Regions from separate parts of the Sporosarcina sp. SAFN-015 genome, predicted to be linked through region 1. Evidence: predicted binding sites of a transcription regulator. Region 1 holds the regulator's gene; the other holds the start of a gene.
The links. Region 1 encodes NrdR, which represses ribonucleotide reductase genes. Its sites were predicted from a motif close to AACACNATATATNGTGTT; they were not measured.

Region 1 (11,029 bases):
GCTTTTAGTTGATCAATCACTTATTTTGCAACTGATTTTTTCGCTGTTTCTGCAAGTTGTGCAAATGCTTGTGCATCTGTTACTGCAAGATCAGCAAGCATTTTGCGGTTTACTTCGATGCCAGCCAATTTAAGACCGTGCATCAATGTGCTGTATGAAAGACCATTCATACGTGCTGCCGCGTTGATACGTGTAATCCAAAGTTTACGGAAGTCACGTTTTTTCTGACGGCGGTCACGGTATGCATAGTTGAATGATTTCATGACCTGTTGGTTTGCTACTTTGTAAAGTCTATGTTTTGAACCAAAGTAACCTTTGGCTAATTTCAATACTCGATTACGGCGCTTGCGCGTCACTGTTCCACCTTTTACGCGTGGCATAGTTCATTACCTCCTGCTATTCCTAAAGAATGTGTTATGGTTCAAAGATTATTTCATGTAAGTGATCATTTCACGGATACGTTTGTAGTCGCCTGAAGAAACAAGTGCAGCTTTACGCAAGTGGCGTTTCGCTTTAGTAGACTTGTTGGCAAAAAGGTGACTTGTGTATGCACGGCCGCGTTTCACTTTACCAGTTGCAGTTTTCTTGAAACGTTTTGCGGATCCGCGGTGAGTTTTCATTTTTGGCATGATCTGTTCCTCCTAAATCGTTCGCGTTACTTTTTTTCGGCAGTCGGGGCAAGTATTAGGAACATGCTCCGTCCTTCCATTTTCGGTTTAACTTCAACCGTTGAGAATTCCTTGCATTCTTCTGCAAACCGGTCTAAGACACGTTGTCCAATTTCCTTGTGCGTAATTGCACGACCACGGAACCGGATGGACGCTTTAACTTTGTCCCCTGCCTGTAGAAATTTGATACCGTTGCGAAGTTTTGTTTGAAAATCATGTTCGTCAATTGTTGGGCTTAGGCGCACTTCTTTGACGTTGATGATTTTTTGGTTCTTTCTCACTTCACGTTCTTTCTTTTGTTGCTCAAACTTGAATTTACCATAGTCCATTACACGGGCTACTGGTGGCTTTGCTGTTGGTGCGACTAGGACAAGATCCAAATTTGCACGCGCTGCGATTTCAAGAGCCTCGTTGCGTGATTTGATTCCAAGCTGGTCACCATTGTGGTCAATAAGGCGAAGCTCGCGGGCACGGATGCCCTCATTTACGTACATGTCTTTGCTAATAGTAATCCACCTCCGAATGTTGTCTCGCGAATACACGGTTTGGGTACACCGTCCAGCAATCCGACGGTCCCATAGTTCATTCGTTTTATAAGAGCCGGACAATAAAAAAAGTAGACAAAAGTAACTTTTGTCTACCCGCTTATGTGTACGTGCATTAGCATGCACGGCACGTTCACTCATGTGCTGACCTGTCAACAACGGTATGCGTCGATCAGGTGAGAAGCGGGCAGCTCCTTCTTATACCACAAACTGTATTCATTAACCTTAATAAGTCTATCATCTTGAATATTGATTGTCAACATATAAATTTACAACGGTTGATTTCCGCTTCAGGTGGACGCTTTCCGGGGGGCGGGCGGTGAGCCTCCTCACTTCGCTTCGCTACGTTGCGGGGTCTCACCTGTCCCGCTAATCCCCCAGGAGTCGCCACCTTCCGCTTCAATCAACGGTAATTCCTATTAATCAACACGATGGATACCTAGTCATTTTTTAAACTTTAAAACGCCATTCAATAACCATAATTATTAATTATCGTGTGATACGTCAGCTTTTATTAGCTTCACGAAATCTTCAAATGGCATGCTTTCTGATTTTTGTTCGCCGTATTTTCTTACGTTCACTTCGCCGGATTCTACTTCTTTGTCTCCTAAGACGAGCATGTAAGGGATTTTTTGGACTTGTGCTTCACGGATTTTATAACCAATCTTTTCATCACGGCTATCAAGATCTACACGGAATCCTTCTGCTACTAGTTTTTCTTTCACTTCATTTGCATAATCGAAATGGGCTTCAGGTGATACCGGGATTACTTCGACTTGAACTGGTGCAAGCCATGTTGGGAATGCGCCTTTATATTCTTCGATCAGGAATGCAACGAATCTTTCCATTGTAGAAACGACGCCTCGGTGGATAACGACTGGACGATGCTGCTTGCCGTCTTCCCCAACATATGTGAGATCGAAACGTTCAGGTAGAAGGAAGTCAAGTTGGACAGTTGAAAGTGTCTCTTCCATGCCGATTGCTGTCTTCACTTGTACGTCGAGTTTCGGACCGTAGAAGGCAGCTTCGCCGTCGGCTTCGACGTACGGAAGACCCATTTCATCCATCGTCTCTTTCAGCATGCTTTGTGCGCGTTCCCACATTTCGTCATCGTCAAAATATTTTTCAGTGTCTTCCGGATCGCGGTACGATAAACGGAATGAGTAATCTGTAATATTGAAGTCTTTATACACATCGATGACGAGCTGAACGACACGTTTGAATTCTTCCTTGATTTGATCAGGGCGAACAAAGATATGCGCATCATTCAAAGTCATACCACGTACACGTTGGAGACCGGATAACGCACCAGACATTTCATAACGGTGCATCGTACCAAGCTCAGCAATGCGGATCGGCAAGTTACGATAAGAGTGAATGCCGTTTTTGTAGATCATCATATGGTGTGGGCAATTCATTGGACGGAGAACGAGGTCCTCATTATCCATGCTCATGACAGGGAACATGCCGTCTTGATAGTGTCCCCAGTGACCGGATGTTTTGTAGAGCTCAACACTTCCGAGAACTGGTGTGTAGACATGGTCGTACCCAAGCTTCACTTCTTTATCGACGATATAACGTTCTATAATACGACGAATTGTTGCGCCTTTTGGCAACCATAGCGGAAGACCTTGACCGACTTTTTGAGAGTTCGTGAATAAATTCAATTCTTTCCCGATTTTACGATGGTCGCGTTCCTTCGCTTCTTCGAGCATACGCAAGTGTTCTTGGAGCTCGTCCTTTTTGAAGAAGGCTGTTCCGTATATCCGCTGAAGCATTTTATTTTTCGAATCTCCGCGCCAGTAAGCGCCCGCGATGCTCAATAATTTAAACTCTTTCAGCTTACCTGTCGAAGGGACATGGATACCGCGGCAAAGGTCGAAAAATTCACCTTGTTCGTAAATGGAAACTTGTTCGCCCTCAGGAATTGCTTCCAATAGTTCAAGCTTGTAGGGATCGTCAATTTCTTTAAATCGTTTTTCGGCTTCTTCGCGAGATACGTCAATTCGTGTGATCGGAAGATTTTCGCCGATGATTCGTTTCATTTCCTTTTCAAGTTCAGGAAGGTCTTCAGCTGTGATTGGCGTTGGTGAATCAATGTCATAGTAGAAGCCATTGTCGATGACCGGACCGATTCCTAGTTTTGCGTCTGGGAATTTTCTTTTTACTGCTTGAGCTAATAGATGGGCAGTACTGTGACGCAGGATTTCGAGCGCTTCCGGTGATTGCGGTGTGATGATTGCAATATCACCGTCCTTTTCAATCGGTGTTTTCAAGTCGATGAGCTGGTCGCCAATTTTACCAGCGAGAGCGCTTTTTCGTAACCCCGGGCTGATGGAGCCTGCTACTTCTTCTGTTGTTGTGCCTTTTGGAAATTCCTTTATCGCACCATCTGGAAATTTCAATTGAATATTCTCTTCCATTACAAACACTCCTTGCTAATTTTTTTGAACAAAAAAAGCCCCATCCCGGTAAAGGGACGAGGCTGTTGCTCGTGGTTCCACCCTTCTTCCTTCCATCCGGCCATACAACCGGAAAGATGAAGCTTGAAACGGCTAACGGGCCGGGGTCCGTCATCGGCTATGTAAATGGTTCACCGATGCTGCTCCAAGGTGGTAAATCGATCCTCTGCACTTCAGGGCTTCCAGCCAAATGACCCTGATCTCTGTAAGTAGAAGAACCGATTCATGTCCTCTTCAACACATTTTCAAATATGATATCCATTAGTATAAGGAAAGTTACAGACAATTGCAAGTGGCGAAAGTCAACTTACACGTTTCTTCGGTTTTTGCCTTTCAATTGAACTGGTTTGGAGATTGTCTTGATCCGTTCCATAATGCGCGCTGCTTTAACCGCTTCTTTTTCACCCCGTTGCGTGTACGTCAAATGATGCTCCAGCTCATCAAAATTGAAATTGGAAGTGAAGAAGGTCGGAAGCTTTTCTGCCATTCGATATTGCAAAATCGTTCCAATCACTTCATCACGTGCCCAAGCAGACATGGACTCCGCTCCAAAATCATCGAGCATAAGTACTTTCGCTTTTTTTACGAAGTCAATTTTTTCATTCAACGTCTGGTCTTGGATAGATTGTTTCATTTCCCGAAGGAATTCCGGTATATAAACGACAACTGTCCGGATTCGAAGATTGGCAAGCTCATTAGCGAGTGCACCAAGTATAAAGGATTTCCCCGTTCCAAATGGACCGTAAATGTAAAGCCCACGTTCCGGAAGTTCTCCTGTTTCACTTATTTCACTCAAAAATTGAGCAGCTGCCTCCACGACAATGATTCGGCTATTGTCATGCTCCAAATCTACATTATGCAATCGGGCTTCCATGACATCCTTCGGCATATACATGCTATCAATCATATTGGATACATTACGACGTTCGTCTTCGACCAATTTATTCGGACATTTGACGTAATCAAGATCAATGAATCCTTGACTGAGGATTAGTTTTGGCTCAAATCCTTTCATTACGTTTATGCAGCCTTCAACGTTCGGGCATTTCTCACAGTTGTGAGAAGCTGTTGTATATTCGTATAATTTCCCTAAACTTTTATCGACAACTGTTTTATCGATCTCACTCGAATTCTCGGAAATGAACTGTTGGACGCCTTCGGACTCCATCACTTCATTCCGTAATTGCTCGTATCTTGCTGTCAGTTCTGAAGCGTTCATTACTCGCTTCAATGTATTTCCGATTCTTTCCAACTTTATTTCACCTCGCTTCTCATAGCATCCAGTTTCGCTAGCAGCTGACGTCTTTTTTCATCAATATCTGAATCTGCCTCGTTTTTCGGTTCATGCTGTTCCGTTTCTTCTTTCTTGTAAAACCATTCAGGCACCTTCTCTTCCCTTGTAGGCTTCCGGCTGGCTGGTTTCTTCTTCCCTTCATTCAACCACTTCATATATTGATCGTGCTCGGTACGGGATAACTCCATTGCCTTTTTGGCAGTTTCCACTTTTTTATTCGACCAATGCGAGGCAATCCGTTCTGCAAAATTATTCGTGATCTTTCCGTCGTTCCGTAAAATCATATATTGCAATAAAACGTTTACGACGCCGACGGACAATCCATGAGTGTTAATAAGCCTTTCCGCCAATTGGAGATCGACAGGAAAAGGTTCTTTTCCATTTAAATGTCGCAGCATTTCACGTGGTGATGTATTTTCCAAATAAAATAAGAGTTCGTCTTCTCGTGATTTTGGCTCATTCTCTTTTGCAGGTTCGACATTCTTGAATATCTTTTCAACAGTAGGAACGTTTCGCGAAATGTTGATCTTGTAATAATCAACCGCAGCCTTTCGAAGTCGATCTTCCGGAATCTGCATACTGTTTGCATCTAGCGCCATCATGACGACTTTCTGCATATCAAGTGGTGTCAATGAATAAAGAAACGCCAATTTCTCAATTAATTCTTTCGACACTGTAGCGAGGGAGGATTTCGGTACCATCTGTTCGGAAAGTCCCGAACGAAATAAATTGAAATCGAAGTCGGAATAAGCGAAAGGAATTCCCGTTGATTCATTGCGCCCCATCATATGACCGCCCTCTTCCATCCCTTCGGCTGCACTGTAACGGATAGGTTTGAAAACATCCAAAAATGTACGAGATACTTCCTTGTATTGTTCATCGATCGGATCTACTACCGTGAATCGATTTCTTAAACTCCGGTATGCCTGCTCGCCAATCTTGCTGAAAAGGAAAGTGGACAAAAGCGGGTCTTCGAAAAACGACTTTGCATCCATGGGCGGCAGCAATTCGTAGCAGAACGCACGATCCTGATCCTCCTGTTTGCAGTATGTACGCAGCAAGCCGATCGCCTCGAGGGAGATTCTCGCTTCAAACACTTTCACTAACGGCATTGTTAATAAATTCATTAAGTAATAATGATTAAACTCATTTTCCTTATTTCGTTCCGCATCAGCCCATAGTGACATGAAAAGACTCATAGCGTCAGGGCCGATCAATGGTTGGTAAAACAATGTGAGGAGTTGCCGGTCATAATCCGAAAATGGATGAGACAATTTGATCGTGAACGTATCGACTGGTTGTAATTCTTGGTAAAGCATATTGTCGGAACTCCTTTTTTCCTTTATTCAAAATCAATTCTCATCTTTATTCTTCTGCAAGTTTTGCAGTTCTTCGATAAATACGTTTATATCTTTGTATTGTCGATAGACTGATGCAAACCGGACATACGCAACTTCATCGACATCTGCCAATTTTTCCATGACCATTTCGCCGACGTCCTTAGAATCAATCTCAACGGTCCCTGAACTTCTTAATTCTTTTTCTATTAAATATACAATGTTTTTTACTGCTTCGAGGTCAACTGGGCGCTTTTCACATGCTCGGATGAGCCCTCTCAACAACTTTTCACTGCTGAATTCTTCCCGTGTGCCATCCTTTTTCACTACGATGAGCGGCATTTCTTCCACTTTTTCAAATGTCGTGAATCGGAATGCGCATCTCTCACATTCACGGCGTCTTCGGATGGATCGATTCTCTTCGGCAGGTCGAGAATCGATGACCCGGGTGCCATTATAATGACAAGCTGGACATATCATTTTCTGCTTCCTCCGCATTTCCGTATAGTATATTGATTATAACAGAAGTTCATCAAAAAAATCGAAAGGGATTCATTAATAATCAATCAAGTTGTTATGGGCTTTTAAAAAGTGAAATCTTGGCAGTATTGATTTCCGTTCCAGGCGCACGCTTTCCGTGGGGCGGGCGGTAAGCCTCCTCGGTCGCTTTGCTCCACTGCGGGGTCTTACCTGTCCCGCTAATCCCACAGGAGTCGGCGCCTTCCACTCCAATCAACAGAAATATTTTCCAAAAGTTTAAACCCGTAGAACGCCATTATAACACCAGCAAAAATTAAAGAATTATTAATAATGTATATACCACATGCAAAATTAATCGGAATTGAGAATTGCGGTCATTGGACTGTTGTGGAAAAACCAGACAAAATGAATACGTTAGCAGAAAATTTTTTCAGTCTCAACTTGTTCAACTAACGAGTGATTTACCTCTTCATGTCTTTACAATTACCATACAGCTTTGAATTTCAAGTATATGCCAATTGATTGGAGTGGAGATCGGCGACTCCTGCGGGAATAGCGCGAGCTGAAGACCCCGCAACGAAAGCCGTAACGAAGAACGGCTTTTGCGAGCAAAAGCGTAGCGTTGCGAGCACAACTATGGGATGCCTTAATTTCTGCAAAGAACGCAGAAATACGGCAAATCGAACCCTTCGCTGTTCGATTGGCTGAAGCCGTGCCCGCGGAAAGCATCCGATCGGAACGGAAATCAATAGTGTTTACAGAATATTAAAATTAATAATCAATCAAAAAGAAAAAACGTCCAAGCCGAGTTATCGACTTGGACGTTTTTCATTTTCCAATTATGAATTCACTTTGGATTTCAATTCATTTCCTACTTTAATAGCCAATTCAACAACACGTGCAGAATAGCCCCATTCATTGTCATACCAAGCAAGCACTTTTACTTTGCGATCACCCATGACAATTGTTGAAAGACCGTCTATCGTCGCAGACTCTGTTGTTGTGTTGAAGTCAATCGATACGAGTGGTTCAGTCGTGAAACGAAGGATTCCTGCCATTGGACCTTCTGCTGCCTTAATGAATGCTTCATTCACTTCTTCCACTGTTACATCTTTTTTCACATCAACGACGAGGTCGACCAATGACACGTTCGGAGTCGGTACACGTAAAGCCATACCGTGAATTTTCCCTTCAAGCTCAGGCAATACGAGCGAAAGTGCTTTTGCAGCACCTGTCGAGGTCGGGATGATCGACTGAGCACAAGAGCGTGCACGGCGAAGGTCCTTATGCGGGTTATCCAAGTTTTTCTGATCGTTTGTATAAGCATGAACAGTTGTCATCAACCCGTTTTCAATGCCGAATGAATCATTCAACACTTTTGCAACCGGTGCAAGGCAGTTTGTCGTGCAGCTTGCATTTGAAATGACATCATGTTTATTAATATCAAGCTTGTCATCATTCACACCTAACACAATCGTTACATCCTCATTTTTCCCTGGAGCAGTCAAGATGACTTTCTTAGCTCCGGCTTCCAAATGAAGGGCAGCTTTACTACGTTCATTGAAGACTCCCGTCGCTTCAATGACGATGTCGACACCAAGCTCTTTCCAAGGCAATTTGGATGGGTCGCGCTCCGCTATTAGTTGGACACGCTTTCCGTTGACAACAAGAGCATTTTCCTCCACAACGACTTCACCATCAAAAACTCCGTGATTTGTGTCATACTTAATCAAATGAGCTAGAGTTTCTGCCGGATACGATGCATTCACTGCAACTACAGCAACGTCATCCTTCGTGATAATTTGACGGAATACCATGCGTCCAATCCGTCCAAAACCGTTTATCGCTATCGAAGTAGTCATGAAAAAATCCTCCCGCGTAATGTTATATACTTTTTATCCTTTATCCGATAATTAGTATAGCACAATTTAACCGGGTGCAAAGAGTTTGTGAACAAAATAACAATGTTCTACTTTTCAGAGAATAGTTTTATTTGACAGCATTCCATTTAATCAATAATTCATCCAGCTGATTTTCAGTCTCTTCCATTGATCCGTTATTGTCAATGACTGCATCTGCGCATTTTTCCTTTTCCAATATTGAAAGCTGAGAATTGATACGGGCCTCCGCTTCATCTTGTGAATAGCCATTCCTAGCTATTAGACGTTCTCTTTGAACGGCAGGTGCTGCTGAAACGACGATAATTTTATCCACATATGATTGGAGTTTACTTTCAAATAAGAGCGGAATATCCATAATAATCGTGTTAAAACCTTTCTCCAACCATTCTTCCTTTTGTCGCAACATTTCTTTTCGTACAGCGGGGTGGATAATTCCGTTCAACTTTTTTCGCTTTTCCTCATCATTGAAAATGAGACTACCGAGTTTTCCCCTGTTCAGCGACCCGTCCGGCAGAAGGATATCAGAACCAAATGTTTCCGCGATACTCGTAAGAACTGGGCTTCCAGGTTCTACTACTAACCTTGAAATTTCATCTGCGTCAACAATCGGATACCCCTTTTGTTTTAACATTCGCGACACGGTACTTTTACCAGTTGCAATACTTCCCGTTAGACCGATGATCATTGACATCAACCTTCCCTCACCTTTGGCATTGCGGACAATAAACTGATGTCCTTCCAGCAATTTTCATGCTTTTCGTTTCTCTGCCACATGTCCCACACACTTTCTTTCCATACATCTTCAAACGGGTTTGCATCGTTCCAGCTTCCCCGTTAATATTCCGATAATCCGAAATGGAGCTTCCTCCCGCATCAATGCTCTCTTGCAGGACAACTACGATTTCCTGAAACAATTCTCGTTTCCTTTTTTCGCTGATCCTCTCCGTAGCTCGTCCGGGATGGATTTTCATTCGAAAAAGCGCTTCTGTCGCATAAATATTACCGCAACCCGAAATGACATGGCCATCCATTATCACTTCTTTGATAGGTTTCCTTGCATATTTCTGTATTGATGCCATGGATAGGAAATGGTTGATGGCGAATTCGTCAAAAGGTTCAGGAGCCATGTTCAGCAATGGCAAATAATCCTCTTCCTTCTGCAGTAGCCGCAGTTCCCCGAATCGGCGGATGTCGGAATAGACGAGCAATCCTCCGTCTGCCATGTTCAGGACGACATGGATATGATTCTTGAATTTCTTCTCTGTGATGTCTTCCAAGGAATCTACAACGAACCAAGCACCCGTCATTCCGAGATGGCTGACGAGCAAGTATGGCAGACCTTCCTTTTCTAAATGAAAATAAATATATTTACTTCTTCTAGTGACATCCACTACCGTCATTTCTGCTAGCTCTTCAATAAAGTCTTCAAGAGTTTTCCCTTTGACGATTGCTTCTTTACCTAGCTCCTTGGATTTTCTTATAATATCGGACACATGCACTTCAGAAATCGTCCGGCCAATGGAAGCAGGCGACAATTCGCGAACGACACCTTCAACTTCTGGCAGTTCTGGCATTTCCATTCCTCACTTCGTTTCGTACCAGGAGAATCCGAACGCCCACTCCGCTTTCAATGGAACATCGAGCGCCAATGCAGATTCCATTACTTCCGGTACGATTTTCTTCAGTCTTTCAAGTTCTTCTTCAGGCGCTTCAAAAATCAATTCATCATGCACTTGAAGGAGCATTCGTGTTTGCATATTCTCTTCTTTCAATCTTGCGTCCATATCAATCATCGCCTTCTTAATGATATCGGCAGCAGTCCCTTGTATCGGCGTATTCATAGCCGTTCTTTCAGCAAAGCTTCGCAAATTGAAATTCGAGCTCGTAATATCAGGCAAGTATCTTCGTCTATTCATCATCGTGACTACATAGCCTTTCATCTTCGCCTCAGAGACGATATCTTCCATGTATCGCTTTACACCAGGGAACGTCTCGAGATACGTTCCAATGAACTTACCTGCCTCTTTACGCGTTATATTCAAGCTTTGGGACAATCCGTAATCACTGATCCCGTAAACGATACCGAAGTTTACAGCTTTTGCCGTCCGCCTCATATCAGACGAAACGCCATCTTTATCAACACCGAATACATCCATCGCTGTTTTTGTATGGATGTCTTCCCCTTCCCGGAATGCGGAAATCATTTTTTCGTCTTGGGACATATGCGCAAGGACACGCAGTTCGATTTGCGAATAGTCGGCAGCAAACATAAGCCAGCCCGGCTCTGAAGGAACGAATGCCGCGCGGATTTTCCTGCCTTCCTCAAGCCGAATCGGGATATT
Region 2 (11,029 bases), on a different contig from region 1:
TTACGAAGGAATTGGCTCCATTCTTGCCGAAGCCGATCCTTGTAAAAGAGGATGATCGTTATACATTCGAATATGATGTGCCTCAAACAATCGGACGCGTCAAGCCGTTCTATGGCAACTTCGGCATCTATTTACGTGCGTACACATATATCCGTTCCATGGGTCCGGATGGCTTAAAAGCTGTTACGGAGAATGCGGTACTAAATGCAAACTATATGATGCGCAAACTGGAACCTTATTTCGACCTGCCTTACAAGCAGCACTGTAAGCATGAGTTCGTATTATCAGGCCGTCGCCAGAAGAAATTGGGCGTCCGGACATTGGATATGGCGAAGCGCCTGCTCGACTTCGGTTTCCATCCGCCAACAATCTACTTCCCGTTAAATGTTGAAGAGGCTATCATGATCGAGCCTACGGAAACTGAATCGAAGGAAACTCTTGATTCTTTCATTGATGTTATGATCCAAATCGCAAAGGAAGCTGAAGAGAATCCGGAAATCGTACAAGAAGCGCCTCATACGACGGTTATCAATCGTCTTGATGAGACGAAAGCAGCACGCCAACCGGTACTTCGATATACTAAAGAGGAAGATCTTGTAAAGGCGTAATACGATATAAATGAAGGAGAGTCCCGGATTGGGACTCTCCTTTTTTTAGTTTAATTATGAAAAACCGATGGAACCATTTTGTTCCCAGTCACCTTTTGTCGATCGGCGATGTTGTTTTTGAAGCTCTTCGATTCTGCGCTCATAGACAATTTCTCCGTCGTAATGATATCCCATCGCTACTGACATATATAATTCGTTTAATTGAGAAATGGACAATCCCTTTGTTTTGGCAGCCATTTCATCGAGTTGGTCATCATTGAAAAGCTCCTTAATATCAAGTTGTTTTAAATAAGCTCTCCTCATTTCCAAGTTTGGAGACGGTATTTCATAAGTGCTGTCAAAGCGTCCAGCTCGATTGATTAGCGCAGGGTCAATCCGTTCAGGGTAATTGGTCGTCCCGATGACGAAAAGACCATCTCGTACCCGTGCACCGTCTAACGTATTCAAAAAAGTGCTGCGTGTATGCTCGGGCATCGAGTCGATATCTTCGATGACAAGGATAGCTGGTGCCATCCTTGCGACTGTGTTGAATACTTCTTCAACAGAATAGCTGCCCGTATGCTCTGTAATTTGCCAGTAAATTACCGGAGCTGTCGTGGTACCGGTGATGGAACGGACGAGCGTTGTTTTTCCGTTTCCTGGGGCGCCATGCAATAAAATACCTCGCTTATAAGGAAGCCCATATTCTTTGTAAAAGGTTCCATCGTTATTAAAAAACTCATCGACAGAACGATAAATATCTTTTTTTATCGTATCTTCGAGAAAAACATCATCTCTATCGACTGTATATTCATGTTCGAAACTCTTCTTAGTTACACCACTCTCAGTATCAACCAAATAAGTGATCGTCTGTTTCATTTGTTCCCGCTGCAAGGTGTTCACAGACTCTATGAAGTGAAGCGCTTTTTCAGAGGAGGGTGAGAATATATGGTGTTCCGGCCAAGTTGAACCGCTATCAACATAATAGACCATTTGTGTAAAGGCGATTTCGTATTCCGGAAAATAGAACAGCTGATTTTCTATAGTTTCGGAAACGCGCAATTCAAATAATCGATCTGATTCCGTCTTCTCCACTTTCCCGGATGGCCGTGTGCCATAAAGATAACCGATTGATTCGAATTGTAATTTTCCTTTTTTCATTAAGTCATCAATGACAGATGCCGCGTGCGAAATAAGTTCTTCGGCTTGGATGATTTTCCAATGCTGTTCATTTCGATTGTTTAATGTATCAATGATTTTCCTGATGATGAAAGCGTAATTTTCATAATTGGAATGAGTATTGTTAAATATCTCATCTACTGGCAATAAAGTTGGTTTATCCATAAAGGGCTCCTATTCATGTTGATATAGAAAAAGTTCCTCCAAAGGAAGAACTTAATCTTAAGCTTATTGTTATTTACTTTTCACTTTTCCTGTCCAAGTACGGAATCCACCTTGCAATTGGTACAATTGAGTATAGTCCCGTTTTTTCAAAAATAAAGCAGCTCTGGAGCTCTTTCCGCCATTTTGATCGTAAAGATAGACTGGCTTGTCCGGACGGATTTCTTTAAAACGTTGACGGAATTGAGAGTATGGAATGTTACGAGCGCCTAATATGTGTCCCGCTTCAAATTCCTTCGGTTCACGCACATCGATCAATTGCACTTTTCTATAACCTTCGATAAATTGCTCTTGTGTTAAATTTGTAACAGCCTTTTTGACGCGAAACATTGTAATAACAAAATACAAAATGATCGCGAGTATTACCGCTCCAAGAATAATATAATCCACAACCGATTTTCCCCTTTCTTTCTATAGTTCCATTATAAAGAATGGGTAGCACTTGTTCAATGGGAATGATAAAATGATATGCATTGCAAGTAAGGGGGTAGATGATTTGGGGAAAACAGTTTGGAGTTTTCTTAATTCAGGCAAATGCTCACCATCATATAATATGGCGCTAGATGAAGCGTTGTTGGAATGGCATAGCAGGGGGGAAATTGGTCCCGTGCTGCGTTTTTATGAATGGGAGCCGGCAACATTATCGATCGGTTATTTTCAACGTGTTGAAAAAGAAATCGATTTGGATGCTGTTAAGAAGAACGGACTTGGATTCGTACGCCGTCCGACTGGTGGAAGAGGCGTCCTGCACGAACACGAACTTACATATAGCGTTATCGTAACAGAAGAATACCCTGGAATGCCGGAAACTGTCACAGAGGCTTATCGGGTCATTTCCGGTGGTCTATTAGAAGGTTTCCGAAACCTTGGCCTGCATGCCGAATTCTCTTTGCCGGCGACGAAGGAACAAAATGATAATTTGAGAAGGCCGAAAAGCGCTGTTTGTTTCGATGCGCCAAGCTGGTATGAACTTGTTGTTGAAGGCAAAAAGGTTGCTGGCAGTGCTCAAACCCGTCAAAAAGGCGTCATTTTGCAGCATGGAGCTATTCTGTTAAGTTTGGAAGAAGATAAGTTGGTATCTTTGTTCAAGTTTGATTCTGAAGAAAGCAGAGAGCGTATGCGTCAAAGTTTGCCTGAAAAAGCAGTCGCTATTGATCGGTTGACAGATCGGGATATCTCCATGGAAGAATGCGTCAAAGCATTCGCCAAAGGGTTCGAAACAGCTTTGGATATCGTTCTTATGCCAATGGAACTAACGGAAGAACAACAACTTTTTGTAAAAGAGATCGAAGAGAAAAAATATGCGAATAAAGACTGGACGTTTAGAAAGTAGCATATGGACCTTTTGTTCTATTTTTTAATGAAAATCATGTTAGTAAAGCCGTTTGGGTAAATATGTAAAAATCTATGTTCTTGAATGATGTTTCAAGATATAGTAGATTAGGTAATGTACATAATACAACATGTTGTGTTTGGTTATAACAATTACAGAGGGAGGATGCAAGGATGGTCATAGTTTCAAAAGGGCAAACGCCGAAATTGGACAAGCATCAATTGAATGCGGATATTGCGAAATTTCCACAAGTGCACCCAATTACGGAAGATATGAAAATCGTTCATAACGGAGTGTCCCGCCTTGTCATGATCGATCGCTATTCATTTAAGGATACTGAAAAGAAAACTTTGAAGGTTGGAGATTTTGTTGTCCTTACGGTTAAGGAGGATCCAAAGTTCCCGGCTCGCGGTTTAGGATTCATTCAATCTCTTGATAGTAAAAATGGGAAAGCGGATGTTTGGATCGAACCTGAATACCGTTCTTCAATTGATAATCCCGAAGAGCAGGAAAATGGAGTTGTCACAAGGCCGCTTGAAGTGATTGAGAAACCGCTTGAAGTGTTTTATGAGCAGATTGCCAAAAGGAATGCGACCGGTCTTGCCCTTGTAGAAGATACAGAAGAGAAACGCGAAGAGTCCTTCAAACGTTTCTACGATCAATTATCTAATTTGAACTTTATCCCGGCAGGCCGGGTTTTATATGGTGCAGGTTCAGAAACAGAAGTTACATTCTTCAATTGTTACGTGATGCCGTTTGTCCCGGATTCCAGGGAAGGGATTTCGGATCATCGAAAACAAGTCATGGAAATTATGAGCCGCGGCGGTGGAGTTGGAACGAACGGGTCGACATTACGACCACGAAACACGCTTGCGAGAGGTGTCAACGGAAAATCGTCAGGTTCTGTATCATGGCTAGATGATATAGCGAAATTGACACATCTTGTCGAGCAAGGCGGTTCGAGACGCGGCGCACAAATGATTATGCTTTCAGATTGGCATCCTGATATTTGCGAGTTTATCATTTCGAAAATGCAGAATCCAAGAATTCTTCGTTATCTTCTTGAACATACAGAAGACGAATTGATTAAGAAGCTTGCAAACGAAAAATTGAAATTCAAACCACTTACTGCGCAAGAGGAAGCGATGTACCAAGGAATCCTCAACTATCGCACAATCCCGGGCATGGGTGGTTTCAATGAAGCGATCTTGAAAGACGCAGAGACAAAACTACGTGATGGCGGAACATACTCTGTACACAATCCAGAATTCCTTACAGGCGCTAACATTTCCGTCACATTGACAGATGACTTCATGAAAGCTGTCGAGCAAGATGCTGATTATGAGCTCCGTTTCCCAGCAGTTGAAAAATACTCATCTGTGGAGATGGCAGCATATAATGAGGAGTGGCATAAAGTTGGTGATGTACGTGAATGGGAGCGTCTAGGATATGAGGTCCGAGTTTACCGGACGATCAAAGCGCGTGCACTATGGGATCTCATTAATATTTGTGCAACGTACTCTGCAGAACCAGGCATTTTCTTTATCGATAATGCAAACAATGAAACGAACGCAAAAGCATACGGCCAGCAAGTCGTAGCGACAAACCCGTGTGGTGAGCAGCCATTAGCACCATATTCGGTTTGTAACCTTGCTGCTGTAAACCTTGCTGAGTTTGCGGATAAAGAAACAAAAACAGTGAACTACGAAAAATTAAAAGAAACAGTTCGTGTCGGCGTCCGCATGCAGGACAACGTCATTGATGCGACACCTTATTTCCTTGAGGAAAATAAAGTACAAGCCCTCGGCGAACGCCGTGTTGGACTTGGTGTCATGGGACTTGCCGATCTACTGATCTATTGTGAAAAAGAATACGGCTCAGAAGAAGGCAACGAACTTGTCGACAAAGTATTCGAAGCAATTGCGACAACTGCCTACCGCGAATCAATCGAGCTCGCGAAAGAGAAGGGAAGCTTCCCATTCCTTATCGGCAAGACAGAGGAAGAAACGAAAGCGTTACGCCAAGCATTTATCAACACAGGTTACATGAAAAAAATGCCAGAAGATATTCGTGAAGCGATTTTGGAACACGGTATTAGAAACTCCCATTTATTAACGGTCGCGCCAACTGGATCCACTGGAACCATGGTCGGAGTTTCTACCGGTCTTGAACCTTATTTCTCATTCACATATTACCGTAGCGGACGTCTCGGAAAATTTATCGAGGTCAAAGCGGGCATCGTAGAGGAATACTTACAACGTAACCCTGAAGCTGATCCTGACAATTTGCCAGAATGGTTCATTTCATCGATGAGCTTAGCGCCAGAAGCGCATGCAGATGTACAATGCATCATTCAACGCTGGATCGACAGCTCGATTTCCAAGACGGTCAACGCACCACGTGGCTATACAGTAGAGCAGGTAGAAAGCGTCTACGAGCGTCTTTATAAAGGCGGAGCGAAAGGCGGCACTGTGTATGTCGACGGTAGCCGTGACTCACAAGTACTCACATTGAAAGCCGAAGAGAACGAAATCGACTCTGATTATGTAGTAGAGACTGTCGAACAACGAAAAGTAGTACTCGTTAATACGATTCAGGACTTGCGTTCGACTAACGTAACAATCGGTTCCGAAGTCGGTGACACATGCCCTGTATGTAGACAAGGGACTGTGGAAGAAATGGGCGGTTGCAACACATGCACGAACTGTAATGCGCAGTTGAAATGCGGTTTATAATACGGACTATCTAATATGACTGGTGAGGAATAGTTTTCCTCACCTGTTTTTTCTATCTTCTTTCGATATGTCAAGTTATGCGCGAGTTTGAATAAGATATGCTCAAGTTAGAGGGCGATTTGCGCGACTTCTAGCAAGTTATGCTTGAGCTTGACATAGTTATGGCGCAATCCTCGACAGTTATGCCCATCTTGTGTCTTTAGAACTAGCATAATACAATAAAAAGGCTGCTTGGAAAGTTAGGTTGACTTTCCGAGCAGCCCTTTATTAATTCGCAGGAACTGTTGAATTTTGTACTTTTGTGTCTGTCGATTTCAGAATATCAACATTCTCAATACCTTGTTCTTCAATTTCAAGCAGCTTATTGAAAGAGGCAATCGCAACCTCGACCTGATTATCTTCAGGCTCCTTCGTCGTCAACAATTGCAACCATAATCCCGGATATCCTAGATACTTCAAAACTGGGATGTTACGAAGGCTGTTCGTAAACTGCAATACTTCAAAAGAGACGCCAATTACAACGGGTATTAATAGAATGCGGTTGACAATCCGTAGCCAAAATGGATCGGTAGGAACTAAGAAGTAGATGAACATCCCGACAATCACTGTAAAGAGCAAGAAACTGCTTCCGCATCTATAATGCAGGCGGGACTGTGCTTGGACATTCTCGACGGTAAGTGGAAGTCCGTTTTCGTAAGCGTTGATTACCTTATGCTCAGCTCCATGATATTTGAAAACTCGTTTGATCAACGGTGTCATGGAGATGAGGGAAATGTACAACAACAGTAAGGCCAATTTGAAAAAGCTTTCCAGCAATATTTGAGCCGTCTTACCAGGGGCAATGAAATCAAGCATTTGCGCTAAAAAGACCGGAACAAGGGTAAAAGCGAATTTGCCGAACAAAAAGGAAAGTACGCCGACTGCGGCAACACCGATGACCATCGCAAGCTTAGAAGTTTCTTCACCGTTCTCTTCCACTTCTTCGCCGGGCATGACATCATAACGTTCATTCGCAAACGTCAAATGTCTTGAACCGATACCTGCAGATTCAATCAATGCAACAATCCCTCGTACAAAAGGAATCTTTTTCAATTTCATGGAGAGCGGCTTTTGCTCTTTAGGCACATAGAAATAATCGAGGGAATCATCTTTTCGCCGGATGGCTGTTACTGTATGATTTCGACTGCCGAACATAACTCCTTCGATGAGCGCTTGCCCACCATATGCTGGCGGTTGCTGTTTTTTAGACATGGGTTAACCAACACCTTCTCTTCAATTGAATAACTAATTTAGATTTACTGAATTTACATTATAACAAATAACTTATCTTTCTATTGTACAAAAAAATGGTTGATGACTCCACCATAAAGGTTTAAAAAAGAGCCTTATTTCCGACACTCATCGTAAGGAGGGGTCAAGATGTTCACTAAAACAATGATATGGACGACGATCTTTGCAGCATTATTCACAACGGGAGCTTTAAAATTCTTGCATTTTTTCAATTTCATTAAATGGTCGCCTGTCGGCTGGGGTAAAAAGTGGTTAGTATTCGGGTCTACAAATGAAGGTTGGAAATGGGCATTACTATTCATTTTCCTATTACTTGCTTTTGGAATTTTCTATGTGTTTTCTAGAGCTACTTCAAAAATTCCACCGGCTTTAACGGCCATTTGTATAAGTGTTATTGCAGCTATTGCTATTGAATGGATCATTTATACACCGCAAAGTCTTACGGAAGGTCTTAAGAAGCTATCTATCCCGTTTCTATCAACCCTTGCCATTGTCAGCAGGTTCATTACCGGCACTGCTGTATATATGAAGAAAACTTTCGGTTGACAACTATAAATAGGTTGCGCCACTGGAACGATATGATAAAATGGGGAAGAAAATGGTGAGGGGAATGGTGTAGCTGTGAGACTGCTCGTTCTGAATGGACCGAATTTGAATCGGCTTGGAAAAAGGGAACCTGGGATCTATGGTGCGGAAACTTTGTCGGATATCGAAAACAATTTACAAACCATTGCGACGGAACACCTCGTGGATATTTCATTTTATCAATCGAATGTAGAAGGTGCATTGATCGATAAAATCCACGAAGCTGCAGACGTTGGATGTGATGGAATCATTTTCAATCCCGGTGCCTATACACATACGAGCGTCGCATTAAGGGATGCAATCGCTTCTGTTGATGTCCCGGTCATCGAAGTCCATATTTCAAACATACATAGTCGGGAGCCGTTCAGACATACTTCTATGCTCGCTCCGGTGTGCCTGGGACAGATGTCCGGCTTTGGTACTAGCGGTTATGAGCTGGCACTCCAAGCTTTCCTTCTCCGAAGAAAAGGGGTAAAGCTATGAAACTGGCAAAATTGCGGGAAGCATTGAAAGAAAACGGTTTAGATGCACTTTTGGTGACGAATCCATATAACAGAAGGTATGTGACTGGATTTACGGGGAGCGCGGGTGTTGCGGTCGTTTCCGCTGAGGATGCAGTGTTCATTACCGATTTTCGGTATACGGAACAGGCAGCTGAGCAAGTGCAAGGATTCCGCATCGTTAAGCATGAAAAAACGATCATCGAAGAAGTCGCAAACCAAGTAGAGCAGATGAAAATTAAAACATTAGGCTTCGAAAAAGATAATGTTTCATTTGGCACGTATGAATTATATAATGACAAAGTGGATGCGGAACTGAAAGCGGTATCCGGCATCGTAGAAAAACTTCGTATGGTGAAGAACGCCGATGAAATTGAAATCCTTAAACAAGCTGCAAAAATCGCAGATGATGCATTTGCTCATATTTGCACTTTCATCAAACCAGGTGTCACTGAGCTTGAAGTATCAAACGAACTTGAAATGTTCATGAGAAAACAAGGGGCAACTTCATCTTCTTTCGATATTATTGTAGCTTCTGGCGAGCGTGGAGCATTGCCGCATGGTGTTGCTTCAGATAAAGTAATTCAATCCGGAGAGCTCGTCACTTTGGATTTTGGAGCACTTTATAATGGTTATATTTCAGACATTACCCGGACTGTTGCAGTTGGAAAACCTTCCGAAAAGATGAAGGAAATTTACGAAGTGACTCTTGCGGCGCAAGAATTGGCTTTGGAAAAGATCAAATCGGGTATGACTGGAATAGAAGCAGATGCGATTGCCAGGAACTATATCAAGTCAAAAGGTTATGAGGATGCTTTCGGACATTCAACTGGTCACGGCATTGGCTTGGAAGTGCACGAAGGTCCGGCATTATCATTCCGTTCTGAAACGGTACTTGTGCCAAACATGATTGTCACTGTTGAACCAGGCATTTATTTACCTGGAATCGGTGGCGTCCGTATTGAGGATGATATCATAATCACAGAAGACGGCAATGTCCGTTTGACGCATTCACCAAAAGAACTTATCATCCTATAACGAACACAATGGAGGAAAAAGCATGATTTCAGTAAACGAATTTAAAACAGGGCTTACAATTGAATTTGAAGGGGACATTTGGCGCATCATTGATTTCCAACACGTTAAGCCAGGAAAAGGTGCTGCATTCGTCCGTTCAAAACTACGCAATCTGCGTACGGGCAATGTAAATGAAAAGACATTCCGTGCAGGTGAGAAAGTTGAAAAGGCACAAATTGACAACCGTCGTATGCAATACTTGTATGCAAACGGTGACGACCATGTTTTCATGGACAATGAATCGTACGAGCAAATCGAGTTGCCTTCAGCACAAATTGAAGAGGAATTGAACTACTTGAGAGAAAATATGGAAGTCCATATCATCTCATTCAAAGACGAAATCCTCGGCGTGGAACTTCCGGCAACTGTTACTCTCGAAGTTACTGAAACAGAACCGGGCATTAAAGGCGACACTGCAAGCGGCGGATCGAAGCCAGCTACACTCGAAACTGGTCTAGTCGTTCAAGTGCCATTCTTCGTAAACGTCGGAGATAAATTGATCATCAACACAGATGAAGGTGAATACGTTTCAAGAGCATAAAAAATTGGGCACTCCGACTCCTTTGAGGAGACGGGGTGTTTTTTTGTTGCTGAAATCCATTTTCCCTCAGAAACTCCATCATATTCCCCGACAGTTTTTCATAAGTTGTTCATGAAGGGGGACCCCGAATTGGAATTGAATGATTTATTGCGCATCGCCGGTATTGGATTGGTCATCGGTTTTCTTCACGTCTTTTTCGAACAGACCGGTAAGAAGGAGTTCTCTTTTTTCCTTTTCTTTGTAGCCTATATTTATATCGCCGCTGAAATGCTCCGTTTCCTAAGAATCTTCTTTTCGGAAATTGCCGAGTTCTTTCAATGGCTCTCCTTAGCATTCTAATGGTTACGCTTTTCCAACTAGTCGTCATCTACCTCCTTCTGTTAATCGTGTCTTTCGCTTCCAAGAGTTTGCAGCCGATCATATACGCAGCCATCTTCTTCTTCTTTTTGTCATATGTTGGAGTGACGATCATCTTACCTTTCGGAAAAACCTTCTTGCAATTGTTCGAACCGTTGCCAGGATCTTATGCCAAGCTTTTGATAGGAAGCGTCTTTTTGTTTTATTTCTCCGAATTAATATCGAAGCATATCGCCGAAGCCGGCTATGAATCCGTTGCCTCCATTGCACATATAGCCATTAAAATCGCTATTCTGACACTCTGGCTCCCGCAGTTATCAATGTTGCTCGACACGCTCTCCAAATTTATCATTAAATGATCGGATGAAGAATCCATGATACCTTTAATCGAATCTGTACTCGGAACCGTCCTATCCAGCTTCATTATTGTCATTATCTCGACTTTCATGGCATTGGTACTAGATTTCCTTTTTCCTTCATTCAGCAAATGGACGAGAACCTTTCTGTTTTTCATCGTGTTAACCGTCGTCCTATACCCGGCATATGAACATCTGCAAATGATCCGGTCGATTACACAGACGATTGCAACTATGTTCATTTCTATTTATCCGTTATTGACTGCA

Region 2: a site for NrdR is predicted at 3,444-3,461, ahead of ACR65H_RS12605 (vitamin B12-dependent ribonucleotide reductase). Genes of this name have one in related genera too.

The regions. Positions count from the first base shown of each region.
Region 1 covers NZ_JBPFDR010000009.1:55,324-66,352, forward strand. The annotation lists gene rplT (50S ribosomal protein L20) at 21-380, opposite strand; gene rpmI (50S ribosomal protein L35) at 429-629, opposite strand; gene infC (translation initiation factor IF-3) at 656-1,162, opposite strand; gene thrS (threonine--tRNA ligase) at 1,699-3,636, opposite strand; gene ACR65H_RS15115 (hypothetical protein) at 3,708-3,869, shown strand; gene dnaI (primosomal protein DnaI) at 3,983-4,927, opposite strand; gene ACR65H_RS15125 (replication initiation and membrane attachment family protein) at 4,930-6,288, opposite strand; gene nrdR (transcriptional regulator NrdR) at 6,322-6,786, opposite strand; gene ACR65H_RS15135 (glyceraldehyde-3-phosphate dehydrogenase) at 7,626-8,648, opposite strand; gene coaE (dephospho-CoA kinase) at 8,776-9,372, opposite strand; gene mutM (bifunctional DNA-formamidopyrimidine glycosylase/DNA-(apurinic or apyrimidinic site) lyase) at 9,389-10,261, opposite strand; gene polA (DNA polymerase I) at 10,271-11,029, opposite strand, start outside.
Region 2 covers NZ_JBPFDR010000006.1:187,283-198,311, reverse strand. The annotation lists gene gcvPB (aminomethyl-transferring glycine dehydrogenase subunit GcvPB) at 1-608, shown strand, start outside; gene ACR65H_RS12620 (AAA family ATPase) at 663-1,931, opposite strand; gene ACR65H_RS12615 (rhodanese-like domain-containing protein) at 2,001-2,318, opposite strand; gene ACR65H_RS12610 (lipoate--protein ligase family protein) at 2,452-3,321, shown strand; gene ACR65H_RS12605 (vitamin B12-dependent ribonucleotide reductase) at 3,495-6,056, shown strand; gene ACR65H_RS12600 (DUF1385 domain-containing protein) at 6,324-7,307, opposite strand; gene ACR65H_RS12595 (hypothetical protein) at 7,476-7,892, shown strand; gene aroQ (type II 3-dehydroquinate dehydratase) at 7,968-8,414, shown strand; gene ACR65H_RS12585 (M24 family metallopeptidase) at 8,411-9,469, shown strand; gene efp (elongation factor P) at 9,492-10,049, shown strand; gene ACR65H_RS12575 (SpoIIIAC/SpoIIIAD family protein) at 10,179-10,388, shown strand; gene ACR65H_RS12570 (SpoIIIAC/SpoIIIAD family protein) at 10,367-10,765, shown strand; gene ACR65H_RS12565 (stage III sporulation protein AE) at 10,781-11,029, shown strand, end outside.